One region of the Streptomyces sp. NBC_00045 genome, then DNA from elsewhere that is predicted to be linked to it. Evidence: riboswitches for the same ligand, from Rfam matches in the RefSeq annotation. Region 1 holds a riboswitch; each other region holds the start of a gene.
The links. A riboswitch is a leader RNA that binds a small molecule or an ion and turns the genes downstream of it on or off. The one in region 1 is predicted to bind cobalamin.
Positions count from the first base shown of each region.

Region 2: it holds a riboswitch for cobalamin, as region 1 does, so the genes downstream of both, OHA65_RS26320 (energy-coupling factor ABC transporter permease) here and OHA65_RS24865 (ribonucleoside-diphosphate reductase subunit alpha) in region 1, are expected to answer to the same signal.
Region 3: it holds a riboswitch for cobalamin, as region 1 does, so the genes downstream of both, OHA65_RS10205 (cobalamin biosynthesis protein) here and OHA65_RS24865 (ribonucleoside-diphosphate reductase subunit alpha) in region 1, are expected to answer to the same signal.

Region 1 is NZ_CP108271.1:5,268,226-5,277,707, reverse strand. Features, by position in the region: gene OHA65_RS24885 (carbon starvation CstA family protein) at 1-1,721, shown strand, start outside; gene OHA65_RS24880 (YbdD/YjiX family protein) at 1,718-1,915, shown strand; gene OHA65_RS24875 (Uma2 family endonuclease) at 1,967-2,524, opposite strand; gene OHA65_RS24870 (GNAT family N-acetyltransferase) at 2,630-3,130, shown strand; cobalamin riboswitch at 3,165-3,306, shown strand; gene OHA65_RS24865 (ribonucleoside-diphosphate reductase subunit alpha) at 3,446-5,848, shown strand; gene OHA65_RS24860 (ribonucleotide-diphosphate reductase subunit beta) at 5,848-6,864, shown strand; gene OHA65_RS24855 (helix-turn-helix domain-containing protein) at 6,978-7,691, shown strand; gene OHA65_RS24850 (DUF3703 domain-containing protein) at 7,739-8,161, shown strand; gene def (peptide deformylase) at 8,257-8,892, opposite strand; gene OHA65_RS24840 (hypothetical protein) at 8,953-9,482, opposite strand, start outside.
Region 2 is NZ_CP108271.1:5,576,597-5,586,078, forward strand. Features, by position in the region: gene OHA65_RS26305 (ATP-binding cassette domain-containing protein) at 1-282, opposite strand, end outside; gene cbiQ (cobalt ECF transporter T component CbiQ) at 279-1,028, opposite strand; gene OHA65_RS26315 (energy-coupling factor ABC transporter substrate-binding protein) at 1,032-1,403, opposite strand; gene OHA65_RS26320 (energy-coupling factor ABC transporter permease) at 1,403-2,095, opposite strand; cobalamin riboswitch at 2,124-2,319, opposite strand; gene OHA65_RS26325 (flavodoxin family protein) at 2,433-3,146, shown strand; gene OHA65_RS26330 (hypothetical protein) at 3,154-3,654, opposite strand; gene OHA65_RS26335 (SsgA family sporulation/cell division regulator) at 3,790-4,203, opposite strand; gene OHA65_RS26340 (hypothetical protein) at 4,392-4,697, opposite strand; gene OHA65_RS26345 (L-serine ammonia-lyase) at 4,979-6,361, opposite strand; gene glyA (serine hydroxymethyltransferase) at 6,708-7,964, opposite strand; gene gcvH (glycine cleavage system protein GcvH) at 7,980-8,360, opposite strand; gene gcvT (glycine cleavage system aminomethyltransferase GcvT) at 8,441-9,482, opposite strand, start outside.
Region 3 is NZ_CP108271.1:2,151,118-2,160,599, forward strand. Features, by position in the region: gene OHA65_RS10190 (hypothetical protein) at 1-563, opposite strand, end outside; gene OHA65_RS10195 (inorganic phosphate transporter) at 919-2,208, shown strand; gene OHA65_RS10200 (hypothetical protein) at 2,237-2,458, shown strand; cobalamin riboswitch at 2,573-2,724, shown strand; gene OHA65_RS10205 (cobalamin biosynthesis protein) at 2,763-3,722, shown strand; gene OHA65_RS10210 (cobyric acid synthase) at 3,734-5,278, shown strand; gene OHA65_RS10215 (putative cobaltochelatase) at 5,433-7,541, shown strand; gene cobO (cob(I)yrinic acid a,c-diamide adenosyltransferase) at 7,541-8,140, shown strand; gene OHA65_RS10225 (cobyrinate a,c-diamide synthase) at 8,134-9,482, shown strand, end outside.

The DNA.
Region 1 (9,482 bases):
CCCTCGGCCAGATGGCCCGGGACGAGATCGGCCCCGTCGGCGGAGCCGCCGCCCTGGTCGCCGTGTTCGCCATCATGATCATCCTGCTGGCTGTGCTCGCCCTGGTCATCGTCAACGCGCTGGCGCACTCCCCCTGGGGCGTCTTCTCCATCGGCATGACCATCCCCATCGCGCTCTTCATGGGCTTCTACCTGCGCGTGCTGCGGCCGGGCCGGGTCACCGAGATCTCCGTCATCGGCGTCGCGCTCCTGCTGCTCGCCATCGTCGCGGGCGGCTGGGTCGCCGACTCCTCGCTGGCGAGCACCTTCACCCTGGAGAAGGAGACGCTCGTCCTGTGGATGGTCGCGTACGGCTTCATCGCCTCGGTGCTGCCGGTGTGGATGCTCCTCGCGCCCCGCGACTACCTCTCCACCTTCATGAAGGTGGGCACCATCGCGCTCATGGCGGTGGGCGTGGTGCTGGCGATGCCGACCCTGAAGATGCCCGCGGTCACCGACTTCGCCGCCCGCGGGGACGGGCCGGTCTTCGCCGGGTCGATGTTCCCGTTCGTCTTCATCACCATCGCCTGCGGCGCCCTGTCCGGCTTCCACGCGCTGGTGTCCTCCGGCACCACCCCGAAGATGATCCAGAAGGAGACCCAGGTCCGGGTCATCGGCTACGGCGCCATGCTGACCGAGTCCTTCGTCGCCGTCATGGCGATCATCGCGGCCACCATCATCGAGCCCGGCCTGTTCTTCGCGGTCAACTCCCCCGCCGGCGTCATCGGCACCACGGTCGACACCGCCTCACAGGCCGTCACCCACTTCGGCTTCGCCATCTCCCCCGAGTTCCTCGCACAGGCCGCGAAGGACGTGGAGGAGACCAGCCTGCTGTCCCGTACGGGTGGCGCTCCCACCTTCGCACTCGGAATGTCCGAGATCTTCTCGTCCGTGGTCGGCGGCGCCGGCATGAAGGCGTTCTGGTACCACTTCGCGATCATGTTCGAGGCTCTGTTCATCCTGACCACCCTCGACGCGGGCACCCGTGTCGGCCGGTTCATGCTCCAGGACACCCTCGGCAACGTGTACAAACCCTTCAAGGACATCAGCTGGAAGCCCGGCGTGTGGCTGGCGAGCGCGCTCGTCGTCGGCGGCTGGGGCTACTTCCTGTGGGTCGGCATCAAGGACCCGTTGGGCGGCATCAACCAGCTCTTCCCGCTGTTCGGGATCGCGAATCAGCTGCTCGCGGCGGTGGCCCTGGCCGTCTGCACCACGCTGCTGGTGAAGTCCGGGCGACTCAAGTGGGCGTGGGTGACCGCCGTCCCGCTGGCCTGGGACGTGGCCGTCACGCTCACCGCGAGCTACCAGAAGGTGTTCTCCGACGACGTGAAGGTCGGGTTCTTCGCCCAGCGCGACAAGTACCAGAGCGGCATCGACGCCGGAAAGGTGCTGCCGCCGGCGAAGAACGCGGGCGAGATGCACACCATCGTCACCAACGCCACGGTCGACGGCGTCCTGTCTGCGCTCTTCGCGGCACTGATCATCATCGTGCTGCTGGACGCCGCGCGGACCTGCCTCAAGGCCGTCCGCAGCCCGGAGTCGGTCAGCCTGGCCGAGGTCCCGTGGACCGAGTCGAAGATCGTCGCTCCGGCCGGGCTCATCGCGACGCCCGAGGAGCGCGCCGAGCTCGCCGCCGCCGGCCTGGACTCGGGCGGCGGCCGCGCGAAGGAGCCCGTCGCATGAGCGGCGTCCGAGCGGCGCTGACGAAGGTGAGCTACTTCGTACGGGAGTTCTCGGGCGAGGCGGCGTACGACCGGTACGTCGCGCACGCCCGTACGCACGACCCGGACGCGCGGGTCATGACCCGCCGCGCCTTCGAACGCGCCCGTACGGACTCCCGCGAGGCGGACCCCCGCGAGGGCTTCCGCTGCTGCTGAGCCCTGACTCACCCGAGGGCCCCGCCGAGCAGGCGGGGCCCTCGGGCGTTCTCAGCGCACCCAGTCCTTGAGGACCTCGGTCTGGAGGGTGATGCCGATGGGGTCGGGGAGCTCGGCGTCCTTGCCGTACGCCACGACGCGGGTGTTCTCGTACCGTCGGCCGTTGGGCTGGCTGTAGACGGAGATCTCGCACTTGGCCCGGTCGATCAGGAGGTAGACGGGGATGCCCGTCTCCGCGTAGGCGCGGGGCTTCTCGACGTGGTCCCGCCGGTGGGTGTCCGAGTCCCACGAGGTCATCTCGACGGCCATGAGGATCGGGGCGGGGTCGACCCAGTCGCCCTGGCCGGCGAACGCCTTGGCCGGTGCGAGCACCGCATCCGGAATCGCCCGACCTGCCCGGTACTCCTGGGCCTTGATGCCCTGCCCGGGATGCAGCCACAGCTCGGGGCGGTACTGCATACAGATCCGCGTGAGCCACTGGATGATCATCCCGTGGTCGCCGTCCGGCATGGCCTTGCTCCTGATGATCCCGTCGATGAACTCCAGCCGTGTCCCCTCCCTCTCGCGCGCCGCCATGCGCGCCACGGCTTCGAAGTCCTCAGTCAGCATGTGGGGCCGGTCTGTCATCACGGTCGTGCCTCGCTCGCCCTTCTCGACGGTGCCGTCTCCGACGATAGCGCCGGGCACCGACAGCCGTCCGGCACACTCGACCGCATGGACATCGTGATCAGGGAAGCATTGGCGACGGAGTACGGGACGCTCGGGGAGATCACCGTGCAGGCCTATCTCGGGGACGGGTTGCTCACCTTCGGCGAGGAAGACCCGTACCTCGCGCGGCTGCAGGACGTGGCGGGACGGGCGGCCGACGGAGAGATACTCGTCGCCGCGACGAGCGACGGGCGGATCCTCGGCGGTGTGGCCTTCGCCGCGCCCGGGAGCCCGCTGTGCGACATCGCCGGAGCCGGCGAGGCCGAGTTCCGGATGCTGGCCGTCGCCCGGGAGGGTCGCGGGCGGGGCGCCGGGGAGGCGTTGGTACGGGCCTGCATCGACCGCGCCCGCGCGATCGAGGGCGTACGGCGCCTCGTGCTGTCCACCACGGACGACATGGTCGGGGCCCACCGGATCTACGAACGGCTCGGTTTCGTCCGTACCCCCGGACGGGACTGGGAGCCCGTCCCCGGCCTCGCTCTGCTCACGTACGGTCTCGATCTGTAGCGACGCCGACACAACATCTAGGGGGTCGCACACGAGGCGGCCCCCACATGTATGCTCGTCCTCGCTGTCGTCGCAGGGGAATCCGGTGGGAATCCGGAACTGTCCCGCAACGGTATGAAGTACACCCATTGGTGTCACCGCAAGTCCGATGACCTGCCGACAGTGCACCCGGCTCGACCGAACCGGGTGTCGATACGTCCGGGCCTCGCGGTTGGGCCGGTGGACGCCGCGCGGTGCTGCCCTGCCATGCCCGCGCGCGCCCGCTCGCGCCCGCACCAAAGGTGTCCCGGAGCCGAGCGAGGGAGAGCTCCCCCCGTGACCATCGCGCCTTCCGCACCGCGCGCCGAGTCCGACCCGTCCGACACCGGAATCGAGACCGGGGGACCTGGGGCCGCACTGCTGCGTACCCTCACCGAGCTGACGGCCGACCTCCCCGACACCGACCCGGGCCGGGTCGCCGCCGCCGCGCTCCGCGGGCGCAGCGCCGCCGCCGACGAGGCCGAACTGCGCGGACTGGCCACGGAGGCCGCCGCCGGTCTGATCTCCGAGGACCCGGCGTACTCCCGGCTCGCCGCCCGGCTGTTGACGCTGGCCGTCGCCGAGGAAGCCACCGGCCAGGGGGCCACCTCCTTCTCCGCCTCCGTCGCGGTCGGTCACCGCGAGGGCCTGATCGCCGACCGCACCGCCGAGTTCGTGGCGCTGCACGCGAGCCGCCTGGACGCGCTGGTCGAGCACACGCTCGCCGAGGGCGCCGACGACCGCTTCGGCTTCTTCGGCCTGCGCACCCTGCACAGCCGCTACCTGCTGCGCCACCCGATCACCCGCCAGGTCATCGAGACCCCGCAGCACTTCATGCTGCGCGTGGCCTGCGGCCTCGCCGAGAACGACAGCGTCCAGGCCGTCGAGGAAGTGGCCTCGCTGTACCGGCTGATGAGCCGCCTCGACTACCTGCCGTCCTCCCCGACGCTGTTCAACTCCGGCACCCGGCACCCGCAGATGTCCTCCTGCTACCTGCTGGACTCCCCGCTGGACGAGCTCGACTCGATCTACGACCGCTACCACCAGGTCGCGCGTCTGTCGAAGCACGCCGGCGGCATCGGTCTCTCGTACTCGCGCATCCGCGCCCGCGGTTCGCTGATCCGCGGTACGAACGGCCACTCCAACGGCATCGTGCCGTTCCTGAAGACCCTCGACGCCTCCGTCGCGGCCGTGAACCAGGGCGGCCGCCGCAAGGGTGCCGCCGCCGTCTACCTGGAGACCTGGCACGCGGACATCGAGGAGTTCCTGGAGCTCCGCGACAACACCGGCGAGGACCAGCGCCGTACCCACAACCTGAACCTGGCGCACTGGGTGCCGGACGAGTTCATGCGCCGCGTGAACGCGGACGCCGACTGGTCGCTGTTCTCCCCGGCCGACGTGCCCGAGCTGGTCGACCTGTGGGGCGACGAGTTCGACGCCGCCTACCGCAAGGCCGAGGCGGACGGCCTGGCCCGCAAGACCATGCCCGCGCGTGACCTGTACGGCCGGATGATGCGCACCCTCGCGCAGACCGGCCAGGGCTGGATGACCTTCAAGGACGCCTCCAACCGCACGGCCAACCAGACCGCCGAGCCGGGCACCGTCGTCCACTCCTCGAACCTGTGCACCGAGATCATCGAGGTCACCAACGACGGCGAGACCGCCGTCTGCAACCTCGGCTCGGTCAACCTCGGCGCCTTCGTCGTGGACGGGGAGATCGACTGGGAGCGGCTGGACGAGACCGTCCGCACCGCCGTGACCTTCCTCGACCGCGTGGTCGACATCAACTTCTACCCGACCGAGCAGGCCGGGCGCTCCAACGCCCGCTGGCGTCCGGTGGGTCTGGGCGCGATGGGCCTCCAGGACGTCTTCTTCAAGCTGAAGCTGCCGTTCGACTCCGCCGAGGCGCGGGCGCTGTCCACCAAGCTCTCCGAGCGGATCATGCTGGCCGCGTACGAGGCCTCCTGCGACCTCGCCGAGCGGAGCGGCCCGCTCCCCGCCTGGGAGCAGACCCGCACCGCCCGCGGTGTCCTGCACCCGGACCACTACGAGACCGAGCTGAACTGGCCGGAGCGCTGGGACGCCCTGCGCGCCCGCGTCGCGAAGTCCGGCATGCGCAACTCGCTGCTCCTCGCCATTGCCCCGACGGCGACGATCGCCTCGATCGCCGGCGTGTACGAGTGCATCGAGCCGCAGGTCTCCAACCTCTTCAAGCGCGAGACGCTGTCGGGTGAGTTCCTCCAGGTCAACGGCTACCTGGTGGAGGAGCTGAAGAAGCTCGGCGTGTGGGACGCCCAGACCCGTGAGGCCCTGCGCGACTCCAGCGGTTCGGTCCAGGGCTTCGGCTGGATCCCGGCCGAGGTGCGCGAGCTGTACCGCACGGCGTGGGAGATCCCGCAGCGCGGTCTGATCGACATGGCGGCGGCCCGTACGCCGTTCCTCGACCAGTCGCAGTCGCTGAACCTGTTCCTGGAGACGCCGACCATCGGGAAGCTGTCCTCGATGTACGCGTACGCCTGGAAGCAGGGTCTGAAGACCACGTACTACCTGCGTTCGCGCCCGGCGACGAAGATCGCCCGTGCCGCGCAGGCGGCCGCCCCCGCAGCGCTGCCGCTGGCCGACGCCGCCGCCGAAGCCGCGGCCGCGGAAGCGCTCGCCTGCTCCCTTGAGAACCCCGAGTCCTGCGAGGCCTGCCAGTAATGAGCTCCACCGACAAGAAGAACCTGCTCGACCCGGGCTTCGAGCTGACGCTGCGTCCCATGCGCTACCCGGACTTCTACGAGCGCTACCGGGACGCGATCAAGAACACCTGGACCGTCGAGGAGGTCGACCTCCACTCGGACGTCGCGGACCTCGCGAAGCTGACGCCGGCCGAGCAGCACATGATCGGCCGTCTGGTCGCGTTCTTCGCGACGGGCGACTCGATCGTCTCGAACAACCTGGTGCTGACGCTCTACAAGCACATCAACTCCCCGGAGGCGCGCCTGTACCTGTCGCGCCAGCTGTTCGAGGAGGCCGTGCACGTCCAGTTCTACCTGACGCTGCTCGACACCTACCTGCCCGACCCGGACGACCGCGCGGCCGCCTTCGACGCCGTCGAGGAGATCCCGTCGATCCGCGAGAAGGCGCAGTTCTGCTTCAGGTGGATGGATTCGGTCGAGAAGATCGACCGGCTGGAGACCCAGGCCGACCGCCGCCGCTTCCTGCTGAACCTGATCTGCTTCGCGGCGTGCATCGAGGGCTTGTTCTTCTACGGCGCCTTCGCGTACGTGTACTGGTTCCGCTCGCGCGGCCTGCTGCACGGCCTGGCCACCGGCACCAACTGGGTGTTCCGTGACGAGACCATGCACATGAACTTCGCGTTCGAGGTCGTGGACACGGTCCGCAAGGAGGAGCCGGAGCTCTTCGACGAGCAGCTCCAGCAGCAGGTCACCGACATGCTGAAGGAGGCCGTGGAAGCCGAGCTGCAGTTCGGCCGCGACCTGTGCGGTGACGGCCTGCCGGGCATGAACACCGAGTCGATGCGCGAGTACCTGGAGTGCGTCGCGGACCAGCGCCTGGTCCGTCTCGGCTTCCCGCCGGTGTACGGCTCGCAGAACCCGTTCTCGTTCATGGAGCTCCAGGGCGTCCAGGAGCTGACGAACTTCTTCGAGCGCCGTCCGTCGGCCTACCAGGTCGCGGTCGAGGGCACGGTCGACCTGGACGAGGACTTCTAAGTCCCGTCCGGCCACCGCCGGTACGGCTTGATAGCGTCCCCGCCCATGGGGAGCGACACCCGGTCCACCGGGTTCTCGGGCGGGGGCGCTTCGTCGTGTCCCGGGCCGGCCGCATGACCGCCGACGGGTGGGCGGGGCGGGCCCGGCTGCGGCCGGGGGGCCTGCTGTACGGGGGCGCCGTCGGGTCCGCCGGTGTGCACGCCCATCACTCCGTCCAGGTCATCGCCGCGCTGGACGGGGACGAGCTGTTGATGGCCGGGCCGGACGGGGAGCCCGTCGGGTGCCGGGCGTACGTGGTCCCGGCCGGGGTGCGCCACGCGGTGCTGCGCGGGGCGCCGCACGGGGTGGTGCTGCACTACGACCCGCTCTCCTCGGCGGGGCGCCGGCTCTCGGCGCTGGCGGGGGACGCGGGGGACCTCGTACCGGCCGCGGGGCTGCCCGCCGACGCCTTCGAGGCGGCGTGCGCACTGGACGCCGTACTGCCCGGAGGGCCGCAGCCGGACGCGGCGGAGCACCCGGGGCTGGCACGGGTACTGGAGTGGCTGCCCGGCCGGGAATCGGTACGGCTGGCTCGGGCGGCCGAGGTGGCGTGCCTGTCGGAGAGCCGCCTCGCGCACCTGTTCCGGGCGGAACTCGGGCTGCCGTTCCGCCCGTACGTGCTGTGGCTGCGGCTGATGCGGGCCGCCGAACTGGCCTCCCTGGGGCACTCCCTGACGGACGCGGCGCACGGCGCGGGCTTCGCCGACGGGGCGCATCTCAGCCGGGTGTGGCGGCGGATGTTCGGGATCACGCCGTCGGGCTTCACCCGCACCGTCCAATGGATGTAGCAGGTTCGTTCAAGCCCCGCAGGGCCCCGTGGCCGCACTGTGGGCGCATGAGAAACGCAATGAGCAAATGCGTGGCCGCCTGCACCGGCAAGTCCATGCCGGCCGCCGTGCGCAAGGCCTTTGAGGACGAGCTGCGCCGCGCCCGCGAGGCCGCGCCCGACACCCGGGCCATGTGGACCGCGCTGGAGCGGGCGCACATCATCTCCCAGGCCTGGGCCTGGCCCCACACCCGCGCCCACTGGCACATGTTCCGGCTGGCGGTGCGCTGCCGGGACCGGGCGGAGACGGTGGGGCAGGTGGTGCGGATCCTGGTGGCCGGCGCCGGGTCGGTGACCGGGCGCGTGCCGTACGGCAACACCGGGCGTACGGCGGCGGGCCTCTTGACGCCGATGCCCCTGCCGGACGATCTGCGGGTGCTGCTGGGCCGCGCGCAGACGCCGGTCGATCCCGCGCTCGCGCAGGCCTCCTAGGCGTTCACCGCGCGCGTCACGTCCGTGCTGCCGCCGCCCGGCAGTGGTGTCGACCCGGGGCCACCGGGCCGACTCCCCTGCCGCAGCGGGCGGTGCTACGCGTTCGGGACGGTCTCGTAGCGCGGGGTGCCCTCTTCCATCTGGCGCAGGGCGTCCTTGCGGTCGCGCTTCGAGAGGCGGTCGATGTACAGGTACCCGTACAGGTGGTCCGTCTCGTGCTGGAGGCAGCGCGCGAAGTAGCCCGTACCGCGGACCTTGATCGGGTTGCCCTGAGCGTCCTGGCCGGTCACCTCGGCGTAGTCCGGGCGGGCCAGCGCGGCGTAGGCGGTCGGGACCGACAGGCAGCCCTCGTTGGAGTCGTCGAGCACGCGGGAGGCGGCCGGCAGCTCCACCAGCTTCGGGTTGACCACGAAACCGGTGTGCCGCATGCCGTCGTCGTCCGGGCAGTCGTAGACGAAGACCTTGGCGTCCACGCCGATCTGGTTCGCGGCCAGGCCCACGCCCTCGGCCGCCTTCTGGCTGGCGAACATGTCGTCGATCAGCCGCGCCAGTTCGTCACCGAACTCGGTGACGTCCTTGCACTCCCGGTGCAGTACGGGGTTGCCGACCACCGTGATCGGGCGGGCGGTGCCGCGCTCGCGGTGGGCGACCTCGCGCGCCTCACAGTCCTCGGTGTCCACGACGTACCCGTCGTTGACGACCTCGACGACCTCGTTCTCCTGCTGCGCCATGTCCGCCGTACGCCTTCCGTAAGTCCGTTCACAATGTGCCGGTACAGCCTACGGTGCCGCTCAGCAGACCTCTTCGAGATCCCGCCATTCACGGGTCTCCGGGCTGTCCGCGACCCAGCCGTCGAGCAGTCCGCGCACCAGGCCGGCCGGCGCCGCGATGCCGCACTCCCGCTCAGGCACCCACAGGGGTCCGGAACCGTTGGTGCGGTGGCCCAGTGGTCCGGGGTGCCCCGGTTCGCTGTGGTCGTGCGGGTCCAGGTGCTCCCCGTCGCCCTCGCCGCTCGGCATCACGCTCTCCGAGCAGGTCCGGCACAGCAGCCGCACCGAGGACGACCAGTCCTCGGCGGCGAAGCCCGCGTCCGAGGCCAGCTGCTCCAGTGCGTCGCGGTCCTCCTCGGTGGCCGCCTCCAGCAGGACCACCCAGGTCGGCACCGGGGAGGGCGCCCACAGCTCGATCTCGTCGAAGACGGGGTACGAGGGCCCCGCCGCGGTGACCCGCTCGCCGTGCGGGACCCCGTCGTGCAGGACGACCTCGCCCCAGCGGCGTCCCGAGGAGGGCAGCGGGATCGAGAGGACCTCGATGCGGGCCG
Region 2 (9,482 bases), 310 kb from region 1:
CAGCTGGTCGTCCGGGTCCTGGACCACCAGCTGCACCGCCGTCCGCAGTCGGGTCAGCCCCGCCCGGTCGTACGACACCGCGGTCCCGTCGAGGCGCAGCGCCCCCGAGCCCGGGCGCAGGCCCCCGCTCAGCAGCCGCATCAGCGTGGTCTTGCCGCTGCCGTTGCGGCCCAGCAGGACCAGCGCCCGGCCCTCCGCGATGGCGAAGTCCACGTCGGACAGGACCGCCGGGCCGTCCTCGTACGCGTAGCCGGCGCCGGCCAGTTCCACCAACGGTTTCACAGGTAGAGCCCCTTCAGGGTGAGAGTCAGGGTGATCAGGGCCGCCAGCAGGGCCCCCGACGCCGCCAGGAACCGCCACGACAGGGTCGCCTCGGGTACGAGGACCCGCAGCGCGCCGTCGTAGCCGCGCCCGGCCAGGCCCACCTGGAGCCGCGCCGCGCGGTCGAAGGCCCGTACGAACGAGGTCGCGGCGAGCCCGGCCAGCGAACGCCACACCGCGGCCCGCCCGGACTGGCCCAGACGGGCGGCCTGGGCGCGCCGTACCTGGGCCATCGAGTCCAGCAGCAGGAAGCCGATCCGGTACATGACCAGGGCCACGTCCACCACCGGCGCCGGGACCCCGGCACCCACCAGCCGGGGCAGGACGTCCGAGACGGGCGTGGTGAACGCGAACAGCAGCACGCCGAGCGAGGCCGCCGAGGTCCGCAGCAGCAGGTCCGCGGCGTGCCGGGGGCCGTCGGGGGCGAGCGAGACGAACCCGGCCGGCCCGCCGACGGAGACCAGCAGGGGCAGGGCGCCGGTGAAGCAGAAGCCCAGCGGGATCCGGAACGCCCGCCACAGCTGCCGCCCGGCCACACCGGCCGGCCCGAGGAGCACGGCGAGCGTCGCCGCGGCGACCAGCGGGCCGCCCGGCCAGGGCGGCAGGCACACGGCGGTGACGGTCAGTCCGAGTCCCAGCAGGGCCTTCTCCAGCGGATGGCGGCGGCGCCAGCGGCTGGAGTGCGCGGCCACGTCGATCGGCAGCACCGCCTACGACTCCGTGGCAGTGGGGTCGGCAGCGGTCGCCGCGGCAGCGGTCGCCGCGGCGGCGGTCGCCGCGGCGGCGCCCTGGCGGCGGCCCTTGCGGACGCCGAAGTAGTACGCGAGCAGGCCCGCGCCGAGCGCCGCCTGGAGGGCGAACAGCGCCGACTCCACTTCCCCGGAGGGGGGTTCGTACAGCGGCGAGAACCACGGCTCGTAGTCCGGCTTCAGTTCGGTGATCGCCGCCTCCGCCTGCGCGTCGGAGCCCGTGAACGGCTCCTCCTTGCCGTCGCCCAGCCCCAGCGCGAGCGGCAGCACGGCCAGGGCCGCCACCAGGAGCAGCAGCAGGCCGTTGATCTTCGTGTTCCGGTTCATCGCCATCAGAGCGCCGCCTTCTGCTCGCCGCGACCGCTGAGCTTCGCGACGCCCAGCCGGACCAGGTCCGACTTGCTCGACTGCATCAGCAGCCGCATCACGAGCACCGTCAGCAGGCCCTCGCTGACCGCGAGCGGGATCTGGGTGACGGCGAAGATGCCGCCGAACTTCGCGAGCGCGCCCGGGAATCCGCTGCCCGGATCGGGGAACGCCAGGGCCAGCTGTACGGAGGTCACGCAGTAGGTGACCAGGTCGGCGAAGAAGGCGCCGAAGAAGACGGTCACCATCAGCGGGACGTCGAAGCGCTTGAGCAGCAGGTACACCCCGTATCCGGCCCAGGGTCCGGCGATGGCCATCGAGAAGACATTCGCGCCGAGGGTGGTCAGCCCGCCGTGCGCGAGCAGCAGTGCCTGGAAGAGCAGGGTGATCGTGCCGAGCACCGCCATGATCGGCGGCCGGAACAGGATGGCGCCGAGCCCGGTCCCGGTGGGGTGCGAGCAACTTCCCGTCACCGAAGGGACCTTCAATGCGGAAAGGACGAACGTGAATGCTCCGGACGCCCCGAGCAGCAGCGTGCTCTCCGGGTTGGCCTTCACCTCGCGGGTGAGGGCGCGGACACCGTGGACGACGAAGGGAGCGGACGCGGCGCCCCAGGCGACCGCGTGCAAAGGGGGCAAGAACCCCTCGGCTATGTGCATGAGTTGGGAGACCTCTCCAGCACCTCGTGGATGGACAACGCGCCCCGGCCGGTCTCCTGGCTCACGGGTGCTGATGCCCTGGCTCCGCCTTCCCGGGCGGTGCGGAACCTCCCGCGCCGCCCAGTGGCTTCCCGTGGGACCGGAGCCGGACTTCCCGTTCACAGTGGCGAGGGCCGCACCGGTTTCCCACCGGTTTCCCGAACACCAAGGCCAGATGACCCTAGTCGGACGGACGGACCGGTACCAACCCGGTCCGAACGGGTACGGTCCGCGGCGGGCGTCCCCGAACGGGTGCGCCCCGGTGGCGGCGCCACCCGCGGGCGTCCAGGCTGGCGGCGTGGCCGCCGATTACGACTACTCCGACCTGACCGCCGTCTACGTCAACTGCACCCTCAAGCGCTCGCCCGAGACCAGCAACACCGAGGGCCTGATCGACAGGAGCCGCTCCGTCATGGAGGCGGCCGGCGCCCGGACCTCGCTGATCCGCGCCGTGGACCACGACATCGCCACCGGTGTCTGGCCCGACATGACCGAGCACGGGTGGGAAACCGACCAGTGGCCCGTCCTGTACAGCCAGATCATGGACGCCGACATCCTCGTCCTGTGCGGCCCGATCTGGCTCGGCGACAACAGCTCGGTCATGAAGCAGGTCATCGAGCGGCTCTACGCCTGCTCCTCGATCCTGAACGAGCACGGCCAGTACGCCTATTACGGCCGCGTCGGCGGCGCACTCGTCACCGGCAACGAGGACGGCGTCAAGCACTGCGCCATGAACATCCTCTACAGCCTCCAGCACCTCGGCTACGCGATCCCGCCGCAGGCCGATGCGGGCTGGATCGGCGAGGCCGGGCCCGGGCCCTCGTACCTCGACCCCGGCTCGGGCGGTCCCGAGAACGATTTCACCAACCGGAACACCACCTTCATGTCGTGGAACCTCATGCACCTTGCCGCCCTGCTCAAGCGGTCCGGCGGGATGCCGGCGCACGGCAACCAGCGCTCGGAGTGGGACGCCGGCTGCCGCTTCGACTTCCCGAACCCGGAGCACCGGTAGCCCGCTCTCACCGGCAGACGTTGCGGTGCGCCACGTCCAGCACGAACCGCTCGGGCGAGTGCAGCGTGAAGGAGGTGAAGGCGGGCCTGGCGTCGAAGGCGGCGCCGAAGGTCACGTACCCCTCGAAGTCGCCGGTCATGGCGAGCCCCTTCAGCTGCGGAAGGCGGATCTTGACGAGCTCCGGCCCGCGGTACGTACTGCGGCCCGTGCGGTCGTGCGCGGCGGCGGGGTGCAGACGGATCTCCAGGAAGTGCTTACCGGCGAGCGGCACCGGCGTGCCGGAGCCGTCCTGGACCAGCTTCGGCACGCGGGTGACGGTGACCCCGGGGACGTGTCCCCGCAGGTCGACGACGATGCGGTCGTACGTGCAGTGACCGCCCCAGCGGGCGTTCACGACGAGCGGCACGGGCCGCACGGCGGCCGAGGCCGGCGCGGCGAGGGTGATGCCGGCGGTGAGCAGCGAACCCGTGGCGAGGGCCACGAACTGCCGGCGGCGGAGGTGGTTCATGACGTCCCCCTGATTCTTCGGAGGCGGGGACCGATGTCACCACTAAGGACACGCCCGGCAGGCTCACGGTTGCACTCGAACCACAAGAGAACCAAACAAATTCGGCAAACCGCGCAATCCAGGACAGTGAGCTCCCTATCGGGGCAGGAGGGTGCTCAGCTCGGCGTCGAGGTCGTAGTGCCGCTGCTCCTCCCCCCGCGGAACCAACTCGACCAGTCGCCGGCACAGCGCGCCCACGTCCCTCGCCCGGGCGGACACCACGCAGCTCTGCGCGCCGTTGCTGAAGGCGAGGAAGACGCGCGGCGAGCGGCCCTGCCACTGCGGCCACACGTGGATGTCCCCCTCGCCGGTCGCGCAGGTCTCCCCGTCCAGCAGTAGGTCCCGGGAGAACACCCAGTGCGCCAGGTGCATCCCGGCGCCCCGGAAGTCGAGCGTCAGCTCGTAGGGCCGGTCGCAGCGGTACGTGAAGGCCCCGTGTACGGGTATGGGCCCGGGTGCGTCCTCCAGCCGGAGCGGGAGGACGCGGTACTCGATGTCGTTGCCGTCCATGGCGCGGCGCCTCTCTGTCGTCTCTCGTCCCGCCTGCCCGCAGCCCCCTCGGGCAAGCTAGCCCACCTCCCGGTCGCCCCTGCGGGCCGAAGGTCCCGACCCCGGGGGCCGCTGGACCCGTCTTGTCACAGGAACGCGAAGGGGCCCGCCCTCCGGGGGGGAGGGCGGGCCGCCGGGGCGCAGGTCCGCTACGGGGCGGGGTGGAAGACGAACGAGTCGTTGGACTGCCCGGTGGCGGTGAAGGAGGCGCCGTTGGATTGGGAGCCGTTGCTCTGGTTGGAGGCCCCGGAGCCGGTGGCGACCTGCTGGGTGGTGGAGGAGTTGCCGAGGTTGGCGCCGGCGACCCCGCTGCCGAAGATCTCGGCGACGGCGGCATGGGACGAGATGCCGGCACCGGCGCCGTTGTCGGCCCGGGCGACGCCGGCGAAGAGGGCGACGGCGAAGGGGAACGAGGCGACGGCGGAGATCACGCGGATGCTGCGGTTGCTTGCCATGATGAAGTCCTCCAGTGCGCAAAGGGGCTGCGGTCCAAGGCGGTTGGCCGGCCGCCGGGGGTGTGGCCGCGACGTCACGTGATCACCTTGGCGCATGTGATCATCGAGAAACCAGCCCGGACCGGAGGATTCGCCCTCAAGCGTGATCAACTCACCCCAAACGTCAAAAGGCCCGCAAATCCGCCGTGTTGTGCTCCTCGGCGCCGTGGGGGAGCCCGGCGGGAACGGGGAAGGGGCCCGACGCAGTGCGTCGGGCCCCTTCCGGCGTCATGCGCGCCCGGTCAGCACTCGATGACGTTGACCGCCAGGCCACCGCGGGCGGTTTCCTTGTACTTGACCTTCATGTCGGCGCCCGTCTCCTTCATGGTCTTGATGACCTTGTCGAGGGACACCTTGTGCGTGCCGTCGCCGCGCATCGCCATCTTCGCCGCAGTGACGGCCTTGACCGCCGCCATGCCGTTGCGCTCGATGCACGGGATCTGGACCAGGCCGCCGACCGGGTCGCAGGTCAGGCCCAGGTTGTGCTCCATGCCGATCTCGGCCGCGTTCTCCACCTGCTCCGGGGTGCCGCCCAGGACCTCGGCGAGGGCGCCCGCCGCCATCGAGCAGGCCGAGCCGACCTCGCCCTGGCAGCCGACCTCCGCGCCGGAGATCGAGGCGTTCTCCTTGAACAGCATGCCGATCGCGCCCGCTGCGAGGAGGAAGCGGACCACGCCGTCCTCGTCCGCGCCCGGCACGAAGTTCACGTAGTAGTGCAGGACGGCGGGCAGGACGCCGGCCGCGCCGTTCGTCGGAGCCGTCACGACGCGGCCGCCCGCCGCGTTCTCCTCGTTGACCGCCATCGCGTAGATCGTCGTCCACTCGCTGCGGTGCATCATCGGGTCGCCCTCGGTGCGCAGCTGGCGCGCCGTGGACGCGGCCCGGCGCTTGACCCGCAGGCCGCCCGGGAGGATGCCCTCGCGGGACATGCCGCGCGAGACGCAGGCCTGCATGACCCGCCAGATCTCCAGCAGGCCCTCGCGGATCTCCTCCTCCGTGCGCCAGGCCTTCTCGTTCTCCAGCATCAGGGAGGAGATCGACAGGCCGGTCTCCTTCGCCAGGCGCAGCATCTCGTCGCCCGAGCGGAAGGGGTACTTCAGCACGGTGTCGTCGAGCTTGATCCGGTCCTCGCCGACCGCGTCCTCGTCCACCACGAAGCCGCCGCCGACCGAGTAGTAGGTCTTCTCCAGCAGGGGCGCGCCCGCGGCGTCGTACGCGAAGAGCGTCATGCCGTTCGCGTGGTAGGGCAGGGACCGGCGGCGGTGCAGGATCAGCTGGTTCGGCTCGTCGAAGGCGATCTCGTGCGCTTCGCCTATTTCCGTGCCGAGCAGGCGCAGGCGGCCCGTCTGTCGGATGCGCTCCACCTCGTCGTCGGCCGTCTCCACGTTCACCGTGCGCGGGGAGTGCCCCTCCAGGCCCAGGAGCACCGCCTTCGGCGTGCCGTGGCCGTGGCCGGTGGCGCCGAGGGAGCCGTACAGCTCTGCGCGGACCGCCGCCGTCTGGGCGAGCACGCCGTCCTTCTTCAGTCGGGTCACGAACATGCGGGCGGCCCGCATCGGGCCGACCGTGTGGGAGGAGGAGGGGCCGATGCCGATGGAGAAGAGGTCGAAGACGGAGATGGCCACGGTGGCGGACTCCCTTGTCTGCTCGTGGGGTGGGAGGGGGCGGGAAGCAGGATGGTTCAGGAGGGGTGATTGTTCGGATTTTGTCCGACAGACGAGCTTAACGCGGAGAAATGAACGGCTCCGCTGCCGGACGGGTGCGCGAGGTTGCGGTTGGGCGTGCGTCCGGTCACGTTCCCGCTGCGCGGCAGGGGCGGCGAGGGGGCCCGGCCGTCCCCTGGACCGGATCCAGGATCGGGTCCAAGCCCGGAGGCCCGCCGGAGCGGGCCCGGACGCCCGCCGCCGGTCATGGGGAAGGGCCCGGTTCTGCGGACTGCGGAACCGGGCCCTCCTCGTCACATCCCGGACGTCAGAGCGTCGGGTACAGCGGGAACTTCGCCGCCAGCGCGGAGACGCGCGCCTTGAGGGACTCGCTGTCGTACGTCGGCTTCAGCGCCTGCGCGATGATCTCGGCGACCTCGGTGAAGGCCTCGGCGTCGAAACCGCGGGTCGCGAGGGCCGGCGTACCGATCCGCAGACCCGAGGTGACCATCGGCGGCCGCGGGTCGTTCGGGATGGCGTTGCGGTTGACCGTGATGCCGACCTCGTGGAGGCGGTCCTCGGCCTGCTGCCCGTCCAGCTCGGAGTTGCGCAGGTCGACCAGGACCAGGTGCACGTCGGTGCCGCCGGTCAGGACGTCCACGCCCACGGCCTTGACGTCGTCCTGGACCAGGCGCTCGGCGAGGATCTTCGCGCCTTCCAGGGTGCGCTCCTGGCGCTCCTTGAACTCGGGCGAGGCCGCGACCTTGAAGGAGACCGCCTTGGCCGCGATCACGTGCTCCAGCGGGCCGCCCTGCTGACCCGGGAAGACCGCGGAGTTGATCTTCTTGGCCAGCTCCTGCGTCGACAGGATGACACCGCCGCGCGGACCGCCGAGGGTCTTGTGCGTGGTGGTGGTGACGACGTGGGCGTGCGGCACCGGGTTCGGGTGCAGGCCCGCGGCCACCAGACCGGCGAAGTGCGCCATGTCGACCATGAGGTACGCGCCGACCTCGTCCGCGATGCGGCGGAAGGCGGCGAAGTCCAGCTGGCGCGGGTAGGCGGACCAGCCGGCGATGATCAGCTGCGGCTTGGACTCCTTGGCGAGGCGCTCGACCTCGGCCATGTCGACCTGGCCGTCTTCACCGACGTGGTACGGGACCACGTTGTAGAGCTTGCCGGAGAAGTTGATCTTCATGCCGTGGGTCAGGTGACCGCCGTGGGCCAGGTTCAGGCCCATGATCGTGTCGCCCGGCTTCAGCAGCGCGAACATCGCGGCGGCGTTCGCCTGCGCACCCGAGTGCGGCTGGACGTTCGCGGCCTCGGCGCCGAACAGCGCCTTGATGCGGTCGATCGCGATCTGCTCGACGACGTCGACGTGCTCGCAGCCGCCGTAGTAGCGGCGGCCCGGGTAGCCCTCGGCGTACTTGTTGGTCAGGACCGAGCCCTGGGCCTCCATGACGGCGACCGGAGCGAAGTTCTCCGACGCGATCATTTCCAGGGTGGACTGCTGGCGGGCGAGCTCGGCGTCGACGGCGGCGGCGACGTCCGGGTCGAGCTCGTGGAGAGGGGTGTTCAGTACAGACATCAGGATCCCCTGGGGTCAGTTACCGGCGGTGAGCTTGGTGTACTCCTCGGCGGAGAGCAGGTCGGCCGGCTCCTCCGCGATGCGCACCTTGAACAGCCAGCCACCCTCGAACGGGGCGGTGTTCACGAGCGCCGGGTCGTCCACGACGTCCTGGTTGGCCGCGACGACCTCACCGGTGACGGGGGAGTAGAGGTCGCTGACGGACTTGGTCGACTCCAGCTCGCCGCAGGTCTCGCCCGCGGTCACGGTGTCGCCGACCTGGGGGAGCTGGGCGTAGACGACGTCACCGAGCGCGTTGGCCGCGAACTCCGTGATGCCGACCGTCGAGACGCCGTCCTCGGCGTCCGACAGCCACTCGTGCTCCTTGCTGTAACGCAGCTGCTGGGGGGTGCTCATGACCTGATTCTCCTGGATGCGGGGGAGTGGATACGAACAGTGGTCTTGCGGAGTGAGACGGCCGGTACGGCGTACGGGCGCTACTTCTGCCGCTTGTAGAACGGCAGGGCCACGACCTCGTACGGCTCATGCGTACCGCGAATGTCCACGCCGACGCCGGAGGTGCCGGGCGCGGCGTGCGCCGCGTCCACGTAGGCCATCGCGATCGGCTTGCCCAGCGTCGGGGACGGGGCGCCCGAGGTGACCTCGCCGATCACCTCGCCGCCGGCGACGACCGGGAACCCGGCACGCGGGACGCGGCGGCCCTCGGCGATCAGGCCGACCAGCTTGCGCGGCGCCTTGGTGGCGGCCTGCTCGGCGGCGGCCTCCAGGGCGGTGCGCCCGACGAAGTCGCCGTCCTTCTCGAACTTCACGACCCGGCCCAGGCCCGCGTCGAACGGGGTGAGGGCGGTGGTCAGCTCGTGCCCGTACAGCGGCATGCCCGCCTCCAGGCGCAGCGTGTCACGGCAGGACAGGCCGGCCGGGACCAGGCCGACGCCCTCGCCGGCCTCGGTCAGCGCCTGCCACAGCTGCACGGCGTGCTCGGGGGAGACGAACAGCTCGAAGCCGTCCTCGCCGGTGTAGCCCGTACGCGCGATCAGCGCGGGCACGCCCGCGACCGTGCCCGGCAGGCCGGCGTAGTACTTCAGCCCGTCCAGGTCGGCGTCGGTGAGGGAGGCGAGGATGCCGGGGGACTCGGGGCCCTGCACGGCGATCAGCGCGTACGCGTCTCGGTCGTCGCGGACCTCCGTCTTGAAGCCCGCGGCGCGCTCGGTCAGGGCGTCCAGGACGACCTGGGCGTTGGAGGCGTTCGCGACGACCATGTACTCGGTCTCGCCCAGGCGGTAGACGATCAGGTCGTCGAGGATCCCGCCGTCCTCCCGGCAGATGTGCGTGTAGCGGGCGCGGCCCACGCCGACGGTGGAGATGTTGCCGACCAGCGCGTAGTCCAGGGCCTTGACGGCCTCCGGGCCGGTCAGCGTGATCTCGCCCATGTGGGACAGGTCGAAGAGACCGGCCTTGGTCCGTACGGCGTTGTGCTCGTCGCGCTCACTGGCGTACCGCAGGGGCATGTCCCAGCCC
Region 3 (9,482 bases), 3.1 Mb from region 1:
TCGAGGACGGGCATCCGCTGGCGGTGCAGGAAGGGCATGACCACCATCGGGTGCTCGCGACCGGCGCCGAGCCCGTGCACGGTGATCACCCAGGTGTCGCGGGCGGCGGGCACGAACCAGGCGGGCAGGGCGCCGAGCTCGCCGGGGACGTCCACGTCGGCGTGGTCGAGCCCGAGGGCGGTGCGCGGGTTGCCCGCGTGGACCTGGGGGGTGAGGGCGACCCGGGTGCCGGCGTCGAGGCTGCCGTGGGTGACGGCGAGGAGCCGGCGCACGACGGTGTCCGGGCCGTTCGCGGCGCCGTCGAGGACGGGTCCGACCGCGGCGTGCACCCCGGGGGCGGTGAGCCCGTACGTTCCGGGGCGCAGGGAGGCCAGCGAGCGGGTCAGCGTGATGCGGCCGGAGCCGCTGGCGTGGACGCTGAGCCGCGGCCCGCCGGGCAGGGGGCGGCCGGGCTCGTGCCGCAGGGCGACGTCGGCGGCGTGCCGGCCGGCCGCGACCGCGGCGGCACCGGCCCCGACAAGAGTGGTCGCGACGACCGCGGCCGTCGCTGTGGCGGTACGCACTGCTCCAGTGTCAGGGCGCGAGCGCGGGCGGGCCACTGGAGCGGAATACTCCGATTGGGGTCTGGGCGGTGTCGGCGACGGGGTCCGCAAGCGCCTCGCGGGGCCGGCCGGAAAAGTGATCTGGATCTCTTCCGGAAGCCCTCCGGGGTGGACCCGGAGGCCTCGGACCCCCTGCGGATCCGTTCGTTCACCAGGCTCTGACGTGCATTAATGGCGGTATCAACGGCAAAATCGGGACGAAGCTCCCGATGGCACGACGGGCCAGTACACCGCTCCGCCCGAGTCAGTTCATCTTCCGTTCACCCAGGTTGCCTACGGTCGCCGAGCCACTGACGTCAAACAGAAGCCTGGGTAAATGGAGCACATAACGCTTCTCCTCGGGATCGTGATCATCACCGCTCTCGTGTTCGACTTCACGAACGGTTTCCACGACACAGCCAACGCGATGGCCACCACCATCTCGACCGGCGCCCTCAAGCCCAAGACGGCGGTGGCCATGTCCGCCGTGCTCAACCTCGTCGGCGCGTTCATGTCCGTGGAGGTCGCCAAGACGATCTCCAAGGGCCTGATCAACGAGGAGGGCATCCAGCCAGAAGTGATCTTCGCCGCGCTGGTCGGCGCGATCCTCTGGAATCTCGTCACCTGGCTGGTCGGACTCCCCTCCAGCTCCTCCCACGCCCTGATGGGCGGCCTCATCGGTGCCGCGGTCGCCTCCGCCGGCATCGACGCCGTCAACGGCAGCGTGGTCGTCACCAAGGTGCTCATCCCCGCCGTCGCCGCCCCGATCGTGGCCGGCGTGGCCGCGATGCTGGCCGCGAAGGTCACGTACAAGCTCGGCGGCAAGGTCGGCCAGAAGACCTCCACCAAGGGCTACCGCGCCGGGCAGATCGCCTCGGCCGGTCTCGTCTCCCTCGCGCACGGCACCAACGACGCGCAGAAGACGATGGGCATCATCACCCTCGCCCTCGTCGCGGGCGGCGCCCTGGACTCCGGCGCGAACCCGCCGGTCTGGGTCATCATCTCCGCCGGCCTGGCCATCGCACTGGGCACCTCCCTGGGCGGCTGGCGCATCATCCGCACCATGGGTAGCGGCCTGACCGACCTCCAGCCGCAGCAGGGCTTCGCCGCCCAGACCTCGGCCGCGAGCGTCATCCTGGCCTCCTCCAGCCTCGGCTTCTCCCTCTCCACCACCCACGCGTGCTCCGGCGCCGTCATGGGTGCGGGCCTGGGCCGCAAGGGTGGTGTGGTCCGCTGGTCCACCGCCACCCGCATGTTCATCGCCTGGGGTCTGACCCTGCCGGCCGCCGCCGTCGTCGCCTCCGGCGCCGAGCTGGTCATGCGCACCGGTGACATCGGCGTCGCCGCCGTCGCGCTGTTCCTGATCGCCTCCTGCGTCGCGATCTGGGCCATCTCGCGCCGCCAGGTCGTCGACCACCACAACGTCAACGACGCCCGGACGGCCGCGGCCGAGGAGCCGGGTGTCGTCACCACGGCCATGGCCGCCGTCACCGTCCCGCCGACCATGGCCGCCGAGGCCGCCGCCGGTACGACCGCCGCAGTGGCCGACGAGGACCTGAAGGCCACCATCCCGGCCGCCGCCCCCGCGACTCCGGCGGCCCCCGCGGCTCCGGCCGCCGCGGTCTGACCCCGAGAACGACAGAGGAATCCGCAGCATGAAGATCGACTGGGCAGCACTCGGCTCCGTCTTCGGGGTCAGCCTCTCCGCCACCGTCGCGCTCGTGGCCCTGTTCACGATGGGCCTGGTGGGCCTCTCCAAGCACGAGGCCGCCACCGAGCAGGGCGGCACCGCCACCCTCGCCCGCAGCGGTGCGTACGCCTGCTTCGCGCTCGTCGCGGCAGCCGTGGCGTACGGGTTCTACCTGATCGTCGCCTGACCGACTCGGGCACGTCGTACGAAAGCTCCCTCCGGGTTTCCCGGGGGGAGCTTTCCCGTACCCGGGACCCGTCACTGTGACCTGCCTCGCCGCAGGTCAACGGCGAGTTGACGGGCCTTCGCGGTGCGTGGTGGACTGCCCGAGCCAATACGGCGGCATGGAGAGGAAGTCCGGTGCGAATCCGGCGCGGTCCCGCCACTGTCACCGGGGAGCACGCGACGCGTGCGCCTCGGGAGCCAGGAACTCCCACCGCCGGACACGTCGAACCAGGGCGCGGACCCTGAGTGAGGACATACCTGCCACCATGCGTGCCGATCGCGTCTTCGCGTACGGCGCCACGGCGGGCCTGATCGGCGACCGGATCCTCGGTGATCCGCGCCGAGGGCACCCCGTGGCCGCCTTCGGACGAGCAGCCGCCGCCGTCGAGCGCGCCCTGTGGCGCGACGACCGCGCCCGGGGCCTCGTCCATACCCTCGTGTGCGCCGGGGGCGCGGCCGCCGTCGGCGCGCTGGGCGCCCGCGCCGTGCGCTCGCGGCCCGCGACCGCCCGTATCGCCCTGACCGCGGCGGCCACCTGGGCCGTCGTCGGCGGCACCTCGCTGGGCAGGGAGGCCCGCGCCATCGGCGGCGCGCTCGCCGCCGGGGACGCCGAGGTGGCCCGCGAGCGGCTGCCGCACCTGTGCGGGCGCGACCCGCAGGCCCTGGACGAGCAGCAGATGGCCCGCGCCGTCGTGGAATCGGTCGCCGAGAACACCTCCGACGCGGTGGTCGGGGCCCTGGTGTGGGGCGCCGCCGCCGGGGTACCCGGGCTGCTGGCGTTCCGCGCCGTGAACACCCTGGACGCGATGGTGGGCCACAAGTCGCCGCGCTACCTGCGCTACGGCTGGGCCTCCGCCCGCCTCGACGACCTCGCGGGCTGGCCTGGCGCCCGGCTGACCGCCCTGGCCGCCGTACTGGCCGGACCCGACCGGCGGGGAGCCGTACGGGCCTGGCGTGCGGACGCCGCCGAGCACCCGAGCCCGAACGCCGGGCCCGTGGAGGCCTCCTTCGCCGGGGCGCTCGGTGTCCGGCTGGGGGGCACCCTGGCGTACGGGGGCCGGGTCGAGCACCGGGCCGTGCTGAACGGCGCGGCGGGGCGGCCGGTGGAGGTCGCGGACATCGAACGGGCGGTGCGGCTGTCGCGGCAGGTGACGTGGCTGGCACTCGGAGCGTGTGTGGCACTGCGCTGTGCAGTGTCGCGTTGGACTGGGAGGGGACGCCGGTGAGCGGCGGAAAGCTGGGCGGGGGACTCCTCGTCGCCGGCACGACCTCGGACGCCGGCAAGAGCGTGGTCACGGCGGGCATCTGCCGCTGGCTCGCCCGCCAGGGCGTGAAGGTGGCGCCCTTCAAGGCGCAGAACATGTCGCTGAACTCGTTCGTGACGCGCGAGGGCGCCGAGATCGGGCGCGCGCAGGCGATGCAGGCGCAGGCGGCGTGCGTGGAGCCGACCGCGCTGATGAACCCGGTGCTGCTCAAGCCCGGCAGTGACCGCAGCAGCCAGGTGGTGCTGCTGGGCAAGCCGGTGGGCGAGATGAGCGCGCGCGGGTTCTTCGGGGGGTCCGGTGGGTCGTCCCCCGGGAACGGACTGCACGGCGGGCGCCAGGAACAGTTGCTCGGCATCGTCACGGACTGCCTGGAGCAGCTGCGGGGCACGTATGACGCCGTGATCTGCGAGGGGGCCGGCAGCCCGGCCGAGATCAACCTGCGTCGGACCGACATCGTGAACATGGGCATCGCGCGGGCCGCCCGGTTCCCGGTGGTCGTGGTCGGCGACATCGACCGGGGCGGTGTGTTCGCCTCGTTCTTCGGGACGACGGCGCTGCTGTCGCCCGAAGACCAGTCGCTGATCGCCGGCTACCTGGTGAACAAGTTCCGCGGCGACGTGTCGCTGCTGGAGCCGGGCATGGAGATGCTGCGTTCACTCACCGGGCGGGGGACCTACGGTGTCCTCCCCTTCCAGCACGGGCTGGGCATCGACGAGGAGGACGGCCTCCGGGTCTCCCTGCGGGGCGCGGTGCGCGAGTCGGTCGTGGCCCCGCCGGTCGGCGAGGACGTGCTGCGGGTCGCGGTCTGCGCGGTGCCGCTGATGTCGAACTTCACGGACGTCGACGCGCTGGCTGCGGAGCCGGGCGTGGTGGTGCGGTTCGTGGACCGGGCCGAGGAACTGGCCGACGCGGACCTGGTCGTCGTACCGGGTACGCGCGGCACGGTGAAGGCCCTGGAGTGGCTGCGGGAGCGCGGGCTGGCCGGTGCGCTGCTGCGTCGGGCCGCGGAGGGCCGCCCGGTGCTGGGCATCTGCGGCGGCTTCCAGGTGCTCGGCGAGCGCATCGAGGACGAGGTCGAGTCGAAGGCCGGCTCGGTGGCGGGGCTCGGGCTGCTGCCGGTGCGCGTGCGGTTCGCGGCGGAGAAGACCCTGGCGCGGCCGCAGGGCACGGCACTGGGCGAGCCGGTGACCGGCTACGAGATCCACCACGGGGTGGCCGAAGTCCTGGGCGGGGAGCCGTTCCTGGACGGGTGCCGGGTCGGGTCGGTGTGGGGCACCCACTGGCACGGCTCCCTGGAGTCGGACGGCTTCCGCCGGGCGTTCCTGCGGCAGGTGGCCGCGGCCGCCGGGCGCCGGTTCGTCCCGGCGCCGGACACGTCGTTCGCCGCGCTGCGGGAGGAACAGCTCGACCTGCTCGGCGACCTGATCGAGGAGCACGCCGATACGCGTGCGCTGCTCCGGCTGATCGAGTCCGGCGCCCCTGCCGGCCTCCCCTTCCTCCCGCCGGGCGCCCCGTGACGGGCCGGGCCCTGCGGGGCCCGTCCCCTGCCCGCGCCGTGGACGTCTCGATCCCCGTGAGCGCGGGGAGCATCGGGAGACTCGGCAACCCTTGCACGATCGCAGCCCGTCGGCCCGTGCGTCGGCACGAGCCCCTCGAAGGAGCGAACAGCGGATGAGCATCACCCACTTCCCGTTCACAGCGGTGGTCGGTCAGGACGACCTGCGGCTGGCGCTCCTGCTCAACGCCGTGAGCCCCGCGGTCGGCGGCGTGCTCGTGCGCGGCGAGAAGGGGACCGCCAAGTCCACCGCCGTGCGCGCCCTGTCGGCGCTGCTGCCGCAGGTGGACGTCGTCCCCGGCTGCCGGTTCTCCTGCGCGCCCGGCGCGCCGGATCCGGCCTGCCCCGACGGCCCGCACGAGCCCGGCCCCGGTGCCGCCCGTCCCGCGCGCATGGTGGAGCTGCCGGTCGGCGCCTCCGAGGACCGGCTCGTCGGCGCCCTCGACATCGAGCGGGCCCTCTCGGAGGGCGTGAAGGCCTTCGAGCCCGGCCTGCTGGCCGACGCGCACCGCGGCATCCTGTACGTCGATGAAGTCAACCTCCTCCATGACCACTTGGTGGACGTTCTCCTCGACGCCGCCGCCATGGGCGCCTCCTACGTGGAGCGCGAGGGCGTCTCCGTCCGGCACGCCGCCCGCTTCCTGCTCGTCGGCACCATGAACCCCGAAGAGGGTGAGCTGCGGCCGCAGTTGCTCGACCGGTTCGGGCTGACCGTGGAGGTCGCCGCCTCCCGGGAGCCCGCGCAGCGCGTCGAGGTGGTGCGCCGCCGGCTCGCGTACGAGGACGATCCCGCGGGCTTCGCGAGCCGCTGGGCCGGGGACGAGCAGGAGGTGCGCGGCCGGGTCGTGGCCGCCCGTGCCCTGCTCCCACAGGTGGTGTTGGGTGACACTGCGCTGCTGCAGATCGCCGCCACCTGCGCCGGGTTCGAGGTCGACGGCATGCGCGCCGACATCGTGATGGCCCGTACCGCGACCGCGCTGGCGGCCTGGGCGGGACGGACCTCCGTGCGCAAGGAGGACGTCCGGCAGGCCGCCCTGCTGGCCCTCCCCCACCGGCGCCGGCGCAACCCCTTCGACGCGCCCGGCCTGGACGAGGACAAGCTCGACGAGATCCTGGACCGCTTCCCCGACGAGGAGCCGGAACCCGAGCCCGACCCGGAGCCCGAGGGTCCGGACGACGGCGGCGGTCCCGACGGGGACGGCGGCGGAGTGCCTCCGCAGAACGGCGGGCCCGAGACCGGCCACGCCCCCGATGCCCCCGACGCGCCCGACGGGACGGCCCCCGAGGACCGGGAGGCCACCGAACCGGAGCCCTCCGCCCCCCGGGGCGGAGCCGACGGCGCCGAGCAGGCCGCCGTCGGGGCCGCCGAGCCGTTCCGGACCAAGGTGCTCAGCGTGCCGGGCCTCGGCGAGGGAGCGGCCGGGCGCCGTTCGCGGGCCCGCACCGCGCACGGCCGCACCACCGGTGCCCAGCGCCCCCGGGGCCAGCTGACGAAGCTGCACCTCGCGGCTACCGTGCACGCCGCCGCCCCGCACCAGAAGGCGCGCGGCCGCGCCGGGCGCGGTCTGGTGATCCGCAAGGACGATCTGCGGCAGGCCACCCGGGAGGGCCGCGAGGGCAACCTCGTGCTGTTCTGCGTCGACGCCTCCGGCTCGATGGCCGCCCGGCAGCGCATGAGCGCGGTCAAGGGCGCGGTGCTCTCGCTGCTGCTGGACGCCTACCAGCGCCGGGACAAGGTCGGCCTGATCACTTTCCGCGGCACGGGTGCCGAACTGGCGCTGCCTCCCACCTCCTCGGTGGAGGCGGCCGCCGCCCGGCTGGAGAAGCTGCCGACCGGCGGCCGCACCCCCCTCGGACCGGGCCTGCTCAAGGCCCACGAGGTGCTGCGGATCGAGCGGCTGCGGGACCCCTCGCGCCGCCCGCTGCTGGTCGTCGTCACCGACGGGCGGGCCACTTCGGCCGGGGCCGTCGGCGGTGACCCGCGCGAGCTGTCGGGGCGCAGTGCCCGGCTGCTGGCCGCCCAGGGGATCGCCTCGGTGGTCGTGGACTGCGAGTCCGGGCCGGTCCGGCTGGGCCTGGCGGGGGCGCTCGCCGCCGACCTGGGCGGGCCCGCCGTGACCCTCGACGGGCTGCGGGCCGATTCACTGGCCGGGCTCGTGAAGAACGTACGTACCTCAGTGACATCCAGTGCATCACCCCACAGCAGCACCAGGAGGGCCGCGTAATGCCGCAGGGACAGCCGACCGTCGTTCCGGACGACGGACTCACGACGCGTCAGCGCCGTAACCGCCCGCTCGTGTTCGTCCACACCGGCCCGGGCAAGGGCAAGTCGACGGCGGCCTTCGGGCTGGCGCTGCGCGCCTGGAACCAGGGCTGGCCGATCGGGGTGTTCCAGTTCGTCAAGTCGGCGAAGTGGAAGGTCGGCGAGGAGAACGCGCTCAAGGTGCTCGGGGCCTCCGGCGAGGGCGGCTCCGTCGTCTGGCACAAGATGGGCGAGGGCTGGTCCTGGGTCCAGCGGGACGCGCAGCTCGACAACGAGCAGGCGGCCAAGGAGGGCTGGGAGCAGGTCAAGCGCGACCTGGCGGCCGAGACGCACAAGCTGTACGTGCTCGACGAGTTCGCGTACCCGATGCACTGGGGGTGGATCGACGTCGACGAGGTCATCGAGGTGCTCCGGAACCGTCCCGGCACCCAGCACGTGGTGATCACGGGGCGCAACGCGCCCGAGAAGCTGGTGGAGTTCGCGGACCTGGTGACCGAGATGACCAAGGTCAAGCACCCGATGGACGCGGGCCAGAAGGGCCAGAAGGGCATCGAGTGGTGACATCGCTCCACATTCCGCGACTGGTCATTGCCGCGCCGTCCTCCGGCAGCGGCAAGACCACCGTCGCGACGGGCCTGATGGCGGCCTTCGCGGAGCGCGGCCTCGCCGTGTCCCCGCACAAGGCCGGGCCCGATTACATCGACCCCGGCTACCACGCGCTGGCCACGGGTCGCCCGGGGCGCAACCTGGACGCCTTCATGTGCGGGCCGGAGCTGGTCGCTCCGCTGTTCGCGCACGGCGCCGCCGGCTGCGATCTGGCGGTCGTCGAGGGCGTGATGGGCCTCTACGACGGGGCCGCGGGGCGCGGTGAGCTGGCGTCGACGGCGCACGTCGCGAAGCTGCTGCGGGCGCCGGTGGTGCTGGTGGTCGACGCCTCGTCGCAGTCGCGGTCGGTGGCCGCGCTGGTGCACGGCTTCGCGTCGTTCGACCCGCAGGTGCGCCTCGGCGGCGTGATCCTGAACAAGGTGGGCTCCGACCGGCACGAGGCGATGCTCCGGGAGGCGCTGGAGGAGGCCGGGATGCCGGTCCTCGGTGTGCTGCGGCGGGCCCCGCAGGTGGCTGCGCCGTCGCGGCACCTGGGGCTGGTCCCCGTTGCCGAGCGGCGCGCCGATGCGTTGTCCTCCGTCGCGGCGCTGGCGGACCAGGTCCGCGCGGGCTGCGATCTGGAGGCCCTGCTGGCCCTGGCCCGCACGGCGCCGGCATTGGCCTGCGAGGCCTGGGACCCGGCAGGGGCCCTGGTCCCCCACCCCGCCCCTTCCCGGAACGGGGCCCTGCCCGGCCCCGTCATCGCCGTCGCGGGCGGACCGGCGTTCACGTTCTCCTACGCCGAGCACGCCGAGCTGCTCACCGCCGCCGGGGCCGAGGTCGTCACCTTCGACCCGCTGCGGGACGAGGCGCTCCCGCCCGGCACCGCCGGCCTGGTGATCGGCGGCGGGTTCCCCGAGGTGTACGCCCCGGAGCTCGCAGCCAACGAGCCGCTGCGCAAGGCCGTCGCGGGCTTCGCCGCGGACGGCGGACCCGTCGCCGCCGAGTGCGCAGGGCTGCTGTACCTCGCGCGGTCGCTGGACGGGAAGCCCATGTGCGGGGTCCTCGACGCCGACGCGCGGATGTCGGAGCGCCTGACCCTCGGCTACCGCGAGGCCGTCGCGGTGTCCGACAGCGCCCTGGCCGCCGCCGGTACCCGGCTGCGCGGCCACGAGTTCCACCGCACGGTGATCGAGCCCGGCGCCGGCGCCGCCCCCGCCTGGGGGTTCACGCACCCCGAGCGCCGGGTCGAGGGCTTCGTACGGCAGGGGGTGCACGCCAGCTACCTGCACACGCACTGGGCTGCGGAGCCCTCCGT